DNA from 2 places in the Priestia sp. D51 genome. Region 2 is predicted to be linked to the other one. Evidence: a T-box and tRNA genes for the amino acid it is inferred to sense, from the RefSeq annotation. Region 2 holds a T-box; the other holds one or more tRNA genes.
The links. The T-box of region 2 lies ahead of thrS (threonine--tRNA ligase). A T-box ahead of a tRNA ligase gene usually reads a tRNA of that ligase, here a tRNA-Thr.
Positions count from the first base shown of each region.

Region 1: it has a tRNA-Thr gene. The T-box ahead of thrS (threonine--tRNA ligase) is inferred to sense a tRNA for this amino acid. The anticodon was not compared.

Region 1 is NZ_JBLTIR010000001.1:965,964-973,457, reverse strand. It holds gene ACNHOZ_RS05050 (LCP family protein) at 1-830, shown strand, start outside; gene ACNHOZ_RS05045 (hypothetical protein) at 1,056-1,421, shown strand; gene ACNHOZ_RS05040 (NAD(P)H-dependent oxidoreductase) at 1,449-1,967, opposite strand; gene ACNHOZ_RS05035 (YwaF family protein) at 2,108-2,854, opposite strand; gene ACNHOZ_RS05030 (ABC transporter permease/substrate-binding protein) at 3,023-4,546, opposite strand; gene ACNHOZ_RS05025 (ABC transporter ATP-binding protein) at 4,546-5,496, opposite strand; tRNA gene ACNHOZ_RS05020 (tRNA-Thr) at 5,762-5,834, opposite strand; gene ACNHOZ_RS05015 (aromatic ring-hydroxylating oxygenase subunit alpha) at 6,045-7,097, shown strand; gene ACNHOZ_RS05010 (DHA2 family efflux MFS transporter permease subunit) at 7,132-7,494, opposite strand, start outside.
Region 2 is NZ_JBLTIR010000004.1:4,138-11,631, forward strand. It holds gene ACNHOZ_RS16750 (MFS transporter) at 1-1,115, shown strand, start outside; gene ACNHOZ_RS16755 (amino acid permease) at 1,179-2,579, opposite strand; gene ACNHOZ_RS16760 (hypothetical protein) at 2,969-3,172, shown strand; gene thrS (threonine--tRNA ligase) at 3,344-4,561, opposite strand; T-box leader at 4,615-4,843, opposite strand; T-box leader at 4,883-5,109, opposite strand; gene ACNHOZ_RS16770 (sulfatase-like hydrolase/transferase) at 5,509-7,251, opposite strand; gene ACNHOZ_RS16775 (cell wall hydrolase) at 7,479-7,494, opposite strand, start outside.

The sequences.
Region 1 (7,494 bases), on a different contig from region 2:
TGTATTATCAATACCAACAAGGATTAGCAGAAGCAGACGGAGCTTTTGGGAAAGATGGACAGTTTGATTTTAATGGTGCAAGTGCCAATTTAGATAGCATGAATGTGCTGCTTCTCGGAATTGACTCTCGCGGTGAAGAACATTCGCGTGCCGATACAATCATGATTGCTCATTATGACAAAGACAGCAATCAGCCTAAAATTGTTTCTTTGATGCGTGATTCATATGTGGATATTCCTGGACATGGCAAAAACAAATTAAATTCAGCCTATGCATTTGGCGGGCCCGAATTAATGCGTAAGACAATTAAAGAAAATTTCGGCGTAGATGTAAACTATTATGCCGTTGTTGATTTTAAAGGTTTTTCTAAAGTTGCCGATACGATTGCCCCTGAGGGAATTACGGTTACCGTGCCACACGAAATGTCGTCAGGAATTGGCATGACGCTAAAACCTGGAAAACAAACTCTTCACGGAGATAAATTACTAGGATACGTGCGATTCCGCCATGATAGCCAAAGTGATTTCGGGCGTGTGAAGCGTCAACAAGAAGTGATTGGTAAATTAATGGATGAAGCTCTTCAAGTAAAGACACTGGCGAAAGCTCCTAAGCTATGGGGTGTCATTGATCCATATGTGGATACAAATATTCCGCCAAAAACATTTATTGTGATAGGAAAAGATTTTTTAGTTGGAAATCAGCCAGATTTAAAATCTCTTCGTTTACCGGTTGAAGGTTCCTATTCAAATGAACGAATATCCGGTATTGGTGCTGTTTTAAGCATCGACCTTGAAGAAAACAAACAAGCGTTACAGTCATTTTTAAATTAGGAAAAGGTGTCCATTAGAGGACACCTTTTTTTATACTATTCAAAAAAACTTCTGTTTTTCCTCCCTATCCTTCAAAAAATTTTCAGCTTCGACAAAAAATGGAGATAAAATGGAGTTGTTTTCTAGAAAACAGCTGTTTCTTTGGAGTTCTATTTTTTCTCCTGTATGCGTATATGAAAAGAGAAGGACTTCTTTTTTATATTTTTTAGTCAAGGAGATGAAATGATGAAATTATATGGTTTTCAATCTGAAGAAGAGCGTTCCTTTCTTCATTCTACCTATAAAGTAAACCCATTGCTTTCTCATACTGGAGATGTCAAAATCAGCTTTTTATCTTTTCAAGAAAATGATTATACCCCCCGTCAAGAAGCTACGATTCCACAGCTTCTTTTAGTCGTTCACGGGGAAGGCTGGGTAGCTGGCGATAACGGACTGAAAATTTATATCAAACAAGGTGAATCAGCATTTTGGAGAGCTGGGGAATCTTTTGAAGTCGGGAGTCTAACGGCTATGACAGGACTACTGATTGAAGGATTAGATATTGCTCCTCAAAAGCTGCTTACTTCTTTCTCACGAACAAACGCAAATTAAAAAGCCGCTTTGACGCGGCTTTTTTTATTATCTTAGTAATTGAGCGTAGCTTTCTGCGCTATCTTGAATAACTTTGTCACTCAGGTCACCGCCTGCTCCTTGAAATAAAAATGGAGTTTGGAACTTCATACCTGTTAAATTTGCCATAGCTTGGAAAGGAAGAAGCAGATGATTCATTGGGTAACGGTTGTATCCCCCTTCTTGATAAGCTTCTGCAGGGCCTCCTGTCGAAGTAGCTACGACAAACTCTTTTCCCTGAAGTTTAGTACCTTTGCTTCCATAAGCCCATCCGTATGTTAAAACAACATCTTGCCACTCTTTTAAGAGTGCTGGTGAGCTGTACCAGTAAAATGGAAATTGAAAAACAATACGATCGAATTGAACAGCTAACTCCTGCTCTTTTTCTACATCAATTTTGAAATCGGGATAGTTTGCGTATAAATCATGAACGTACACATCCTCCTCTTTTTTTACTCGCTCTGCCCACGCTTTATTAATACGAGAAGATGCTAGATTTGGATGCGCTAAAATAACCAGTGTTTTCATTTGGATACTCTCCTTCTGATGTCTGTGCTTGCTTTTTTCTTTTCTATTTTTTACGCTTGCCTCTCACGTCTTGTTCACTCATTCTTTCCTTTTCCTTCAGGAAATCCGAGTTCGTTTACACTTATAAATTACCAGTATTATCATTCTGCTTCAATAAAATTGACTTTGCTTTTATCACCTTTAATTTTTTTATGTACCCAAAACGGAAGATAAAGGACAAGAAAGCTAAGAATCATGATTCCTTCAATCCATACTAAATACCAAGGATGAGGTCCAAGAACATCTAGCAAGGAAGCGTGCTCTGGCTTTTTCATCATGTATAAATAATTCGCACCGAGTAAACGATTCATGACATAGATAAAACCTCCGTACAGATTAACAAATACTACGCTTACCCATAAAGAACGAAGCGTCGGCTCATATCTGCAGGCAGCAATTAGCATACAGCAAGCAAGTACCACACCACCATGCGATACATAGAACTGCACATAGCGAAACTGGGCATACGCATAGCCGCCAAGGTCTGGGGTAATCATCGCTTGAACAGAGCTGCTGATTCCTGCGAAGTACACAAAATAAAAAAGAAATCTGCTTTTGGTTATCAGCATAACAGCAGCCAGCAGCACGACTATATCACTCAGCTGAAGAGGCAAAGAAGTTTCAACGGACCACTGATGACATCCGATTTCCCAAGCCTGGTAGGCCGTTTCTGAAGCAATTAGAACGAGTGAAAGCAAAACGAACACAAACCTCTTTTTTCGCAGCTGCTTTCGACACAAAAAAATAACTGTTCCTATGATCACGATAATGGCTAAAGTTACAAGGTGTTCAACTGAAAAAAGCTGAAAAGAATGTTGTACAGGATGACACGCAAAAAATGAATTCATAACGGCGCCTCCTCTCCATCAGAAAACAAATTTGGTACCTTTAGCTTGTTCATAAGACCTCATTTTCATTAACGCTTCTCTCACATTAAAAAGAGATTGAAACATAACGAAATCACGCCTAAAAAAAGATCCGAACGATAAATCGTTCGGATCTTTTTGTCTTCATTTTTATTTTTTAATTAATCCTTTTTTCACTAAGAATTGATGAGCGACTTCTTCAGCCGTTTTTCCTTTTGCGTTTACTTGATAGTTCATTTCACGCATTTCGTCGTCACTGATTTTACCACCCAGTTGATTTAAGATTTTTTTCAGTTCAGGGTGCTCTTTTAGCGTATCTTCACGAAGCACAGGCGCTCCTTGATACGGTGGGAAGAACTGCTGGTCGTCTTTTAAGACTTTTAAACCAAACTGTTTGATTTCAGGATCCGTTGCATAAGCATCAAGCATGTTAATATCGCCTTTTTCTACAGCGCGATAGCGAAGCTTCGGCTCCATCGTCTTAATATTCGGGAAGGTAAGGCCATATTCTTTTTGAAGGCCTACGTAGCCGTCTTCACGATCTTTAAACTCAAGCGTAAATCCTGCTTTTACTTTATCTGTTGCATTTGCCAAATCTGAAATGGTCGTTAGATTATTTTCTTTAGCAAATTCTTTTGTAACGGTCAATGTGTACGTATTATTAAACTTCATTGGATCTAAATAGACAAGGCCGAATTTCTTTTGAAATCCTTCTTTTGCCTGCTTGTACACCTGTGTTTCATCTTTGCTGTCCGGCTGTTCCTTTAGATGCGTCACAATGGCTGTCCCCGTATATTCAGGGTACAAATCAATTTCCTTGTTACGCAGAGCCTCAAATACAAATACTGTTTTTCCAAGCGACGAACGAAGATTTACTTTCATATCGGTTTGATCTTCAATTAATTCTTTGTACATATTAATTAAAATATCTTGTTCTGCGCCAATTTTCCCTCCGATAACAAGGTCTGGTTTTGTTGCGCTCATTGCTGCAAACGGAGAAACAAGAATAAGTATTAATACGATGATCATGATGAACGAGCGTTTTTTGGACCCTTTTTTAGCAGAGTGTTCAATCGTTCGCAGAATTCCATCAAAAATAAGCGCTAATAATGCTGCTGGAACGGCTCCTAATAAAATCAAACTATTATCGCTTCGGTCAATACCAAGCAAAATTAAGCTTCCGAGTCCGCCTGCTCCGATAAGAGCCACGATTGTCGCTGTACCAATAATGAGTACCATCGCTGTGCGAATTCCGGCCATAATGACAGGAAGCGCTAGAGGAAGTTCTACTTTGATTAATCGTCTCCACGAGTTCATCCCCATGGCTTTGGATGCTTCAATTAAAGATGGGTCCACTTCTTTAATTCCGGTATATGTATTTCGTACAATAGGAAGAAGCGAATATAAAAACAGTGCAATAACCGCGGGAAAGGTTCCAATTCCGACAAGAGGAATCAGTAATCCTAATAAAGCGAGTGAGGGAATGGTTTGCAGTACGGCTGTTACGCCAATGATCGGTTCAGCAATGCGGTCATGCCTCGTTAAGTACAGTCCAAGCGGCACTGAAATTAATACGGCGATCACAAGAGCCAGTACTGAAATTTGAATGTGTTCAAGAAGAGCTTGAAACAGGGCATCTCCTCGTTGATCTAATAATGTGCTTAGTGCATTCATTACAGCGTTCCTCCTTCTTTCGTTTTATCAGAAAGAAACGCTAATAGAGTTTTGCGCGTTACAACGCCAATGCGTTTGCTCCCTTTTTTCACAGCTATTGCTTCATGGTCGTAAAGGGCGTCCATTGCCTGCTGAACAGTGGCGGTTGAAGCTAGCTCTTCAGTAGGTTCTACGTCTGGCTGTTCACTTTCTTTGACAAACATATCCAATGTCTCAAATAAAGTATTTCCTTGATTTCCAATAAATGTTTTTACAAACTCATTTTTAGGCTTTTGAATGAATTCCTCCGGGGTGCCAACTTGAACAATTTCCCCATCTTTCATCAGGCAGATACGATCTCCAAGCGTCATGGCTTCGCTCATATCATGCGTAACAAACACAAATGTTTTTTTGATTTTTTCTTTTAAGCTAATAACATCTTGTTGAAGCTGTTCGCGGCTTAACGGATCGAGGGCGCTAAAGGGTTCGTCCATTAAAATAACGGGGGGATCAGCTGCGAGGGCACGTGCTACACCTACACGTTGCTGCTGGCCACCTGAGAGCTCAGACGGCTTTCGGTTTCGATATTGCTTTGGGTCTAGTCCTACCAAGGTAAGCAGTTCATCAATACGCGTTTTGATTTTGTTTTTCTTCCAATGCTTCATCTCCGGTACAATGGCTATATTCTCAGCAATGGTCATATGAGGAAAAAGAGCAATCTGCTGTAGCACATAACCAATGTTCCAGCGTAGCTCATGTATGTTGTGGTCCGATACGAGCTTATCTTTTATGTATAGTTCTCCTTCGGTAATATCATGAAGACGGTTAATCATTTTTAAGGTGGTTGTTTTCCCACATCCACTCGGACCAATTAAAACGAAAAACTCTCCTTCTTTTATTTCTAGATTAATATTTTTCACGGCGGTCGTACCGTCTGGATATTGCTTTGACACATTCTTAAACGTAATCAAATTATCGTTCACACTCCCTGTTGAAATTTAACCCCTAGTTTCGTGTACCCAATACTTAGAGGCAATAAACATTCTTTTAAGAATATTTCTAAATATGATTCATAAGACATAGTGGAAAAGATACACATGTTTTCTAACAGCCTCCTAATAAGGCTATCAAACTGTTAAAGTTTTCACAAGGCGGGGAAGAATAATTCGGAGAATAAATTTAAAGCCAATTCAAATAAAAAAACCTTCTTTCAACAAGAAAGAAGGTTTTTGAGTATGCTAGCGACAGGGATCGAACCTGCGACCTCTTGCTTACCATGCAAGTGCTCTACCTACTGAGCTACACCAGCGTCTTGGAAAATTATATCACGTTTAAATTTATTTAGGAAGCGCTTTTTTAAATTTTTTTATTGGTATATTCTCTAATTGGCGTCTTCTGAAATTCGCACTTTCTACAAAGTTCCATATTTTATGTTAGAACTTCTCACATAAATTGTGTGAATTTTCTTTTTTTATATTACCCTTAGTAAAAGAGCTTACAAAAGAAAGGAAGAAAATAGATGGAACAACAACCAACCATGACCAAATCAAAAACGGCAACTCCCTACCCAAGAGACTGCACGTTCAGCCTGGAAGATTGGACGACGCTCGCTAAGTATTGGTACCCCGTCGCACGCTGCAGTGATGTAACTGAGAAACCAACGTCTGTAAAACTGCTAGATGTAAATCTAGTTCTATACCGCACCACACACAAAGTTGTAGCGGCACGCGATTTATGCGTTCACCGAGGGACCCCGCTTAGCATGGGCTGGGTGGAAGATGATGAAATTGTCTGTCCTTACCACGGCTTCCGCTACGCAACGGACGGCGCATGCACGTCGATTCCAGCTCACCCTGACGCCAACATTTCTCCCCGCCTCTGTATGGCCGTCTATCCAGTTATTGAACGATTTGGATTAGTTTGGACTTCCCTGACAGGAGAACAAGATAACCTGCCTTACTTCAATGCGTGGGAAGACCCTGATTTTCAGCAAATTGTTTGTCCGAGCTTTGATATCATGGGTTCAGCCGGTCGTCAAATGGAAGGCTTTTTAGACGTAGCTCATTTTGCTTGGGTTCACACGGACACATTTGGTGATCGAAACAACGCCTTTGTGCCTAAATATAAAGTAAGCGATACAGACTATGGGCTTCATGTAGAATATACGAGCACCGTGAGCAATTATTCCAAAGAACAGCAGCATTTAAATCCACCTGATTTTAAATGGCTTCGCGTCTTTGATGTTTATCCGCCGTTTACAGCTACGCTAAAAGTATACTTCCCAGAAGGCGCAGAGCTGTGGATTATGAATGCAGTCTCTCCTATTTCAGCCCGCGAAACACGTTTATTCGCGCCAATCGCTCGAAACTTTGACAAAGATTCTCCCGTTGAAGGTGTGTATGACTTTAACCTTCGCGTCTTTGACGAAGACCGTGAAATGGTTGAAAATCAAAAACCTGAAGACTTGCCTTTAGACCTGCAGATGGAAGCGCATATTATGGCTGATCAAACGTCTATCGGCTACCGGAAATTATTAAAGAAAATGGGCTTAAGCTTTAGATATACAAGCTGAAAAAATCCCCGCTGTCTCAGCGGGGATTTCTTTTTTATTTAGCAAACTGCTCGCGTCCTGCTTTTTCCTTTATCATTTCATCTTCACTTGCCGGCGTTGCTCGTTTCATAAACAATGAAAGAATTAAGGCAACCACCACTAGGACTACAGAGATAGCAAACGCATCGTTAATCCCTTGTACCATTGCCTGCATCCCAATCTGCTCTTTCATTTGAGCTGCCCCGGCTGCGGTTGCATTAGCTGCTCCTGCTCCGCTCATTGCATCTTGAGCGAGCTCTTTTGCATGAGTAGCTGTACGGTTTGACATCACCGTTACTAAAAGAGCCGAACCAATAGCTCCCGATACTTGTTGAAGCGTATTGTTCATGGCAGTACCATGCGGATTAAAGCGCTGCGG
Region 2 (7,494 bases):
TGACGGAATTTGTTATTATGGGGATACTGCCTAACGTTGCGGAAGATCTTCATGTTAGCATTTCGACTGCTGGTCAGCTAATTACAAGCTATGCTTTAGGAGTAGCAATCGGCGCGCCAATTTTAACTATTTTTACTCATCGACTTCCTCAAAAGCTTCTGCTTTGTTTACTTATGCTTTTATTTATTCTCGGAAATGCGATTGCTATTATTGCACCCAGCTATGGGATTTTAATGGGAGCTCGTTTAGTTACGGCATTATGTCACGGTACTTTCTTTGGAGTAGGCGCTGTTATTGCTTCACGGCTCGTACAACCTCATAAACGTGCAAGTGCTGTCGCAACGATGATGGCAGGTTTAACCATTGCAAATATAATCGGCGTTCCTGTGGGAACATTCATTGGGCAACACTTAGGCTGGAGAGCTTCGTTTGGGGCTATTACGATCATGGGGATTATTGCATTTATTGGTATTATTCTGTTTATCCCAAAGCTTGGTCAAGACAAATTAACGGGTCTAAAACAGCAGTTTGCTGCTTTTACTCAACCAAAACTTCTTGTGATGCTTCTTTTAAGCGCGATAGGATGCGGCAGTTTATTTACTGTATTTACGTACATTACACCGCTTCTTGAAGACGTTACAGGAGTAAGTGAACATAGTGTTACGTGGATTCTTGTATTATATGGATGCGGCGTTACGCTCGGAAACGTTGTTGGAGGCAAGCTAGCAGACTGGAAGTTAATGCCTTCGGTTGTAGGTATATTTGCTTTTCTTTGTATTGTGCTGACTATTTTTACGTTCACTGTTAAAAGCCCAACAGCAGCTATTATCACGCTGTTTTTCTGGGGAGCAGCAGCGTTTGCTGTAATGCCTGGTATTCAAGTGAAAATTATGAACTTAGCACAGGAAGCACCTGCTTTAGCTTCTACTTCGAATCACTCATTTGCTAACTTAGGAAATGCTTTTGGCGCCTTTTTCGGAGGCGTAATTATTAACCATATGGGACTTCCTTCACTTCCTTGGGTTGGCGCCATTTTTGTAGGAACGGCTTTTGTTATTAGCACTTGTCTTTTTATTGTGGAAACACGCAAAAAACATAGTGAACAATCGTCCTGACTGTCTAACAACTGAACAAAAAGCAAAAAAAGAGCCTTCCTTGGATGAAAGGCTCTTTTTTTGCTAGCTCGCTTTTCTCATTTCTTTACTTGTTAATCGACTGTGTTTACGAGAATAACCTATATACACAAATATACCAAGCACAATCCATATGCTAAAATACAGCCATGTTGTTTTAGGAAGATTAATCATTAAAAATAAACAAGATAATACAGATAAAATTGGTAAAATCGGGACAAACGGCATTGTAAATCCGCGTTTTAAAGTTGGATGCGTTTTACGTAAGATGATAATGCTGACGCCCACCATGCCGAAAGTTAAAAGAGCACCGATATTTGCTAAATTCGCAAGTTCTTTTAGATCAATAAACCCTGAAATTAACGCTCCGATAATCCCTACTAGCCAAGTGGAAAGAGTCGGAACTCCTGTTTTCTCATTTGTTTTAGCAAATGCTTTTGGCAGCAAGCCGTCACGGCTCATTGAGAATAAAATGCGTGTTGCTGCATAAATGTAGGCGAAAATAACAGCCATGATTCCAATGACAGCTCCTGCAGCAATAATTCCTGCCACTGCATTTTGTCCTACTGAATGAAGAACATAGGCCATTGCTTCTGGAACGTTCAGTTCCTTATAAGAAACAACCCCTGTCATAACAAGGCATACTGCTACATAAATAATCGTGCAGATCACGAGTGAACTAATAATTCCAATGGGCAAATTACGCTGCGGATTCTTTACTTCTTCTGCTGATGTAGATAAGGCATCAAAACCTAAGAAAGCAAAAAATACGGCCGCACCTCCTGTCACAACACCTTCAATTCCATAAGGCATAAAAGGTGTCCAATTAGACGGTTTTACATAAAAAGCTCCTACAATAATAAAAAGAAGGATAATAAACAATTTAACAAGCACCATAAAGTTGTTCACTTTTTTACTTTCTTTTGTTCCTCTTGAAAGCAGCCATGTAATAAGAAGCGTAATACAAATAGCAGGAAGGTTTACTAGACCTCCATTTGCAGGGATTGTAATCAATTCTTTTGGCAGTGAAAAACCAAATCCTTCTAAAAAGTTGTTAAAATAAGAAGACCAGCCGTTTGCTACTGCTGACATCGTTAATAAATAGACGGAAAGCAATGTCCATCCCATTAAGTGTGCTACCACTTCGCCGATGGTTGCATATGTATAGGTGTAAACGCTCCCAGATACAGGTATAGTTGAAGCAAATTCCGCATAGCACAGCGCTGCAAAACCGCATACAATAGAAGCCAGTATAAAAGAAAAAATAACGGCTGGCCCCGCATCGTTAGCAGCTACTAAGCCTGTTAAAACTAAAACCCCCGTTCCTATTACGGCTCCAATACCAAGAAGAGTCAAATCGAATGCCCCTAATGTTTTGACTAGAGATTTGTTTTGACTTTGTTCTAATAATTGCTCGATTGACTTCTTTTTAAATAGTTTTCCCATTGCACTCTCTCCTCTCTGTTGCCACTCATCCATTAAAAAACTTAAAAATGACGTCTTTTCCTATTTGACTACGCGTTTTTACTTCAGATACAGAAGTAATTATATAGAAATAATTACTAACTTGTCTATTAGTATACTAATATCATTATATATATTTCAAGAGTTTTTGTAAGCGATTTCTTAATCTCTCTCTATTTTGTCTTTATCAACTAAATAAAGAAATCATCGTTGTGATTATGCATAATAAGTTTGAATAAAATTAATATTCTAAAAAATAAATAGATTCATTTCCAGATAGTTTTTTTCGCTACCTATCTTCAAATATAAATTCCTGACATAGGGATTATTTACAGAACGATGAATGTTTTACCTCAACGGGTGTTATAATGATGAAAACTGAAGCGTATGAAGGGCGGAGAGAGATGCTTAACTTACTTATTGGCTGTATTTTACTAGCATTAGGAGTGTACTTTATGTTTAAATTTCTTTTTTATTCTCCTTCTAAAAAGAAGCGAGGTCAGCAACCTATGAACAAATTGTCAAATGAAGATTCAGCTCCATCAAATGCAAACGATTCGAATGGGATAAGATAATTTTTTTCACAAAATACCGGCGTTTGTCTAAGGCAAAAGTTATACTGCCGATATATAATATCTTATACCCTTCTAGTTCAATATTCCCTTCATTTTGGTGTAAGACAAGATGAAGGGAATCACTATCCGACTTAAAAAATCGGATTTTTCTATTTAGCAAGGTAAATGGCTTCAATAAACTCTGTTTGAATTTTTTTCTTTATTCAAGTGTGCAGCTGCCTCTTCAACACTTACTGTTCCAATGTTTTTCTTCCCGTGCTTTCGCATAGCAAGCGATTTATTTTCTACTTCTTTATCTCCTATTACGGCCATATAAGGAACTTTGAGCATTTCGGCTTCTCTAATTTTCAGACCTATTTTTTCAATACGATCATCCACTTCAACACGATACCCTTGTGACTCCAGCTCGTGTTTCACCTTGTATGCATATTCCACATGCGGCGGTGCAATAGGCAAAAGCTTAAATTGAACAGGAGCCAGCCAAAGAGGAAATTGACCTTCATAATGTTCAATCAAGATGGCCATAAATCGTTCAACGGAACCGTATATAGCGCGGTGAATCATTACGGGACGGTGCGGTTTATTGTCCTCTCCAATATACATACAGTCAAACTTCTCTGGCATTAAGAAATCAAGCTGAACTGTTCCGCACTGCCAGCTGCGGCCTAGGGAATCTAAAATATGAAAATCGATTTTCGGCCCGTAAAAAGCTCCGTCTCCTTCATTTACCTGATAGTTTAAGCCTTTTTCATTTAGCACCGATTGAAGCGACTTTTCTGCTTGATTCCATGTTTCAATATCTCCCATAAATTTTTCAGGACGTGTGGATAGCTCCACTTTGTAATCAAAGCCAAAATGTGAATAAAAGTCATGGATAAACGCTAGAATGCGGCTAATCTCAACTTCAATCTGATTAAGTTCTACGAATAAATGCGCATCGTCCTGTGTGAATGACCGGACTCTTAGCAGTCCGTTTAAAGAGCCCGAAAGCTCGTGGCGGTGAACCAATCCAAGTTCTGCGTATCGAATGGGAAGTTCTCGATAGCTTCTTCGCTTGCTGTTAAACAATAAAATGGCTCCCGGACAATTCATCGGTTTAATCGCATAGTTTTGTTTGTCAACATTTGAAAAATACATATTTTCATGATAGTGCTCCCAATGCCCTGATTGTTCCCATAGCTCCTGTTTCATCATGATGGGAGTTTTTATCTCTTGATAGCCTGCTTTGTAATGCTTTTGTTTCCAGTAGTTTTCTAACTCATTTCGAACAATCATTCCGTTAGGTAAGAAAAACGGCATACCAGGAGCTTCTTCCATCGACATAAACAGCTCCAGTTCTTGACCTAATTTTTGATGATTTCGTTTTTCTGCTTCCATTTGTTTCGACATGTTCATTCCTCCAATATGTTTTTATTCAACAAAAAAACCGCACTCATCCCTAGTAAAGGGACGAATGCGGCCGTGGTACCACCCTAATTCCGTAAAATACCTATACGTATTTTACGCTTAAAAAGATAACGGTTTTACCGGTTGCAGTTTCAGTGTACACACATTCCCCGCCGCAGCTCCAAGGTGGTAAATTCATTTCGTTTTCTAAGGGTTCTCAGCCAGTGACCCTACTCTCTGTAAAGAAAATCCAAAAATGATTCATGTCCTTTTCAATGCTTGTATATTCATTTTTTCTACATAAAAAACCGCACTCATCCCTAGTGAAGGGACGAATGCGGTCGTGGTACCACCCTAATTCCGTAAAATACCTGTATGCATTTTACGCTCAAAAAAGATAACGGTTTTACCGATTGCAGTTTCAGTTATGCACATTCCCTGCAATAGCTCTAAGGTGGTAAATTAGATGATTTCTTAAGGGCTCCCAGCCGCTGACCCTATTCTCTGCGAAGAAAACGGCACCTAATTCATGTCCTTTTCATTGCCAAATAATGTTTGTTAGTTGTTAAAAGTGATTATAGTGTATAAATTTTACAGAAGTCAAGAAATAATTTTTATTTTTTAATGTTATAGAATTAATTTATGCTTAAATTTCCGAAAAGTTACTTAGGAATATATGGGCTTAAAAAGTTTTTTATTATAATATTAACACCTGCATTTTATTTTGTTTTTACCTTTATTGTGTAAAAATAAAGGCAAAAAAGAAAGATATTACAAGCACTTATTTGCTTTATCTAAGTATTATTAGCGAATTAAAATCCAGTATTGCTCAAATCAGAATAAGTAACATAGCACAAGTATCATCAGTTTTTTTATTTATATACTAGAATATTAAATATACCTTTTTCTACTTACACCAATATTAGGCTTGAACTCGTCGAAACTATTTTTTATCTATCTTTAGACGGAAGCTCCTGGTACATGCTTCCACTTTGCGGAAAAATCCGTTTTTTCCTGAGTTGTTCTTTAAGAATAACATCAAGCTGCCGCTGAATTTTCCTTGTTTCATTTGTTGAAAAATACGGGTAAGCCAAATTTACTGTTTCTAACGTATCCTTGGTCAAATTGTACATTTCAATTTGATCCGGAACCGATGTTTCTTTAAGGTTAGTAAGATCTACAGGGTAACTTTCATATTGCTCTCGGTGGATGACTTCATCTTTTTCGTTAGGTGCTGACCGAAATTGCGGATTATCATGGTATCGAGCGTATTTCCGGATTTCCTTTTCTGCGGCTGATTGAAACTCGACAATGACCGCTTGAATGTGATTAGGCTGAACGACTGACGGATAGCTTTCTCCTAAAAAATTTGTTTGGTGAAGTCCTTTTGTCGGGTCATCATCCGTCATAAAGAAAATCGGTGCTTTTTCTTGATAGAGCGATGTTTCTCCTCTCAACGTTCCTGAGAGGTCTCGCCCAACAAATGGATGTACTTCCGTATGACTTTTTTGCAATTGCTTTTGAACAGCGGAAGCATCGATATTAGCCAAGCTAAGCATTGTCGGGATCAAGTCAACGTGACTAGTCAGTACGTCTGTACGTTGATAACTAGGAAACAAATGCTTGTTATGAATGAGAAGCGGCACGTGAATCGACTCTTCATACATGTTGTACCATTTTTGATGTAGTCCTCCGTGAGCCCCCAGCAAATCACCGTGATCCGACGTGAAAATAATAATAGTATTGTCATAGAACGAAGATTGTTCTATAGTCTGAAGGACTTTCAAAATTTGTTTGTCAACATTTTTTTGAAGCTGATAATATAAGCGCCGGTAGAAACTAGAATTTGGCGTCGGCTGCAGCGCTTTTGGATAGATGTATTTATAGCTGCTTTGAGCGCTAGGCTTTGTGTGTAAGGATTCTCGAATGGTAGGTGGCGGCTCGATGTTCGGAATTGTTTCGTCAATAGAAAACTGAAACATGGGAAGGTGTTTGGTAATCGCTCCGAACAGCGCAATGTCATGCGGGTTCACAAACGAAGCTACCATGAGCCAAGGCTGCGAAGTCTTTTGATATTCTAATCGTTGAATATGCTCTATGATTTCCTCTGCATATATTTCGTCTCGTCCGCTCACTCCAATGGCCGCAGATGAACCAGAATTGTGCGGGTTTCTCCCCTCTGGCTCTGGACCAATCCAGCCTGAAAAACCAAACTTTTCAAGCTTATTAGCCCGTTGATAGAGGGACTCTTTTTCTGGATCGGGTATTCCTGTTTGCATCTGGTAGCTAGAAAAAACGTTATGTGTTCCTGGAATTAAGATGTTCTCATCAGAAATATGCCATTTTCCTTTATAAAAGGTTTGATACCCAGCCTGCTTAAAATAATCTCCCATCATTGGGACGGTATTAGGCTGCAGCCAAAACATATCAGGATCTTGTGACTTCTTTGCGATACCTTGCGTTTGCGTAACTCCGTGCAAGGAAGGGTACTGCCCTGTAAACAATGTAGCTCGACTCGGTGAACAGGCTGTAGAACCGACGTAGTGACGAGTGAATGACATCCCGTGCTGTTTTAAAAATTCATGTGCTTTTAAATAGTTTTTTCGCCACTTTTTTACTTCTTTACTTTCATATACGGGTGGAAATCGTTCTTCGTCCACCATAATTAACAAAAAATTAGGCTGCTCCTTCATCTTTACTCCTCCACGTGTTTATCAAATTTTCTGTATTGATAAACTATGTAAAAAGGACTTTTTTTAGACGAACGGAGTACGGTTCATGTCTTTTTATATCCAAACAAAAAAAAGACTTGGAGGATTTCTCTAAGCCTTTCATAACTCGTTTCAATACGATATTCCTTATTTTATGTACATATCTAAAAAAGCTAATGACAGCGCGTAGCTAGCCATTAGCTTTTTCATTATTTTGCAAATACA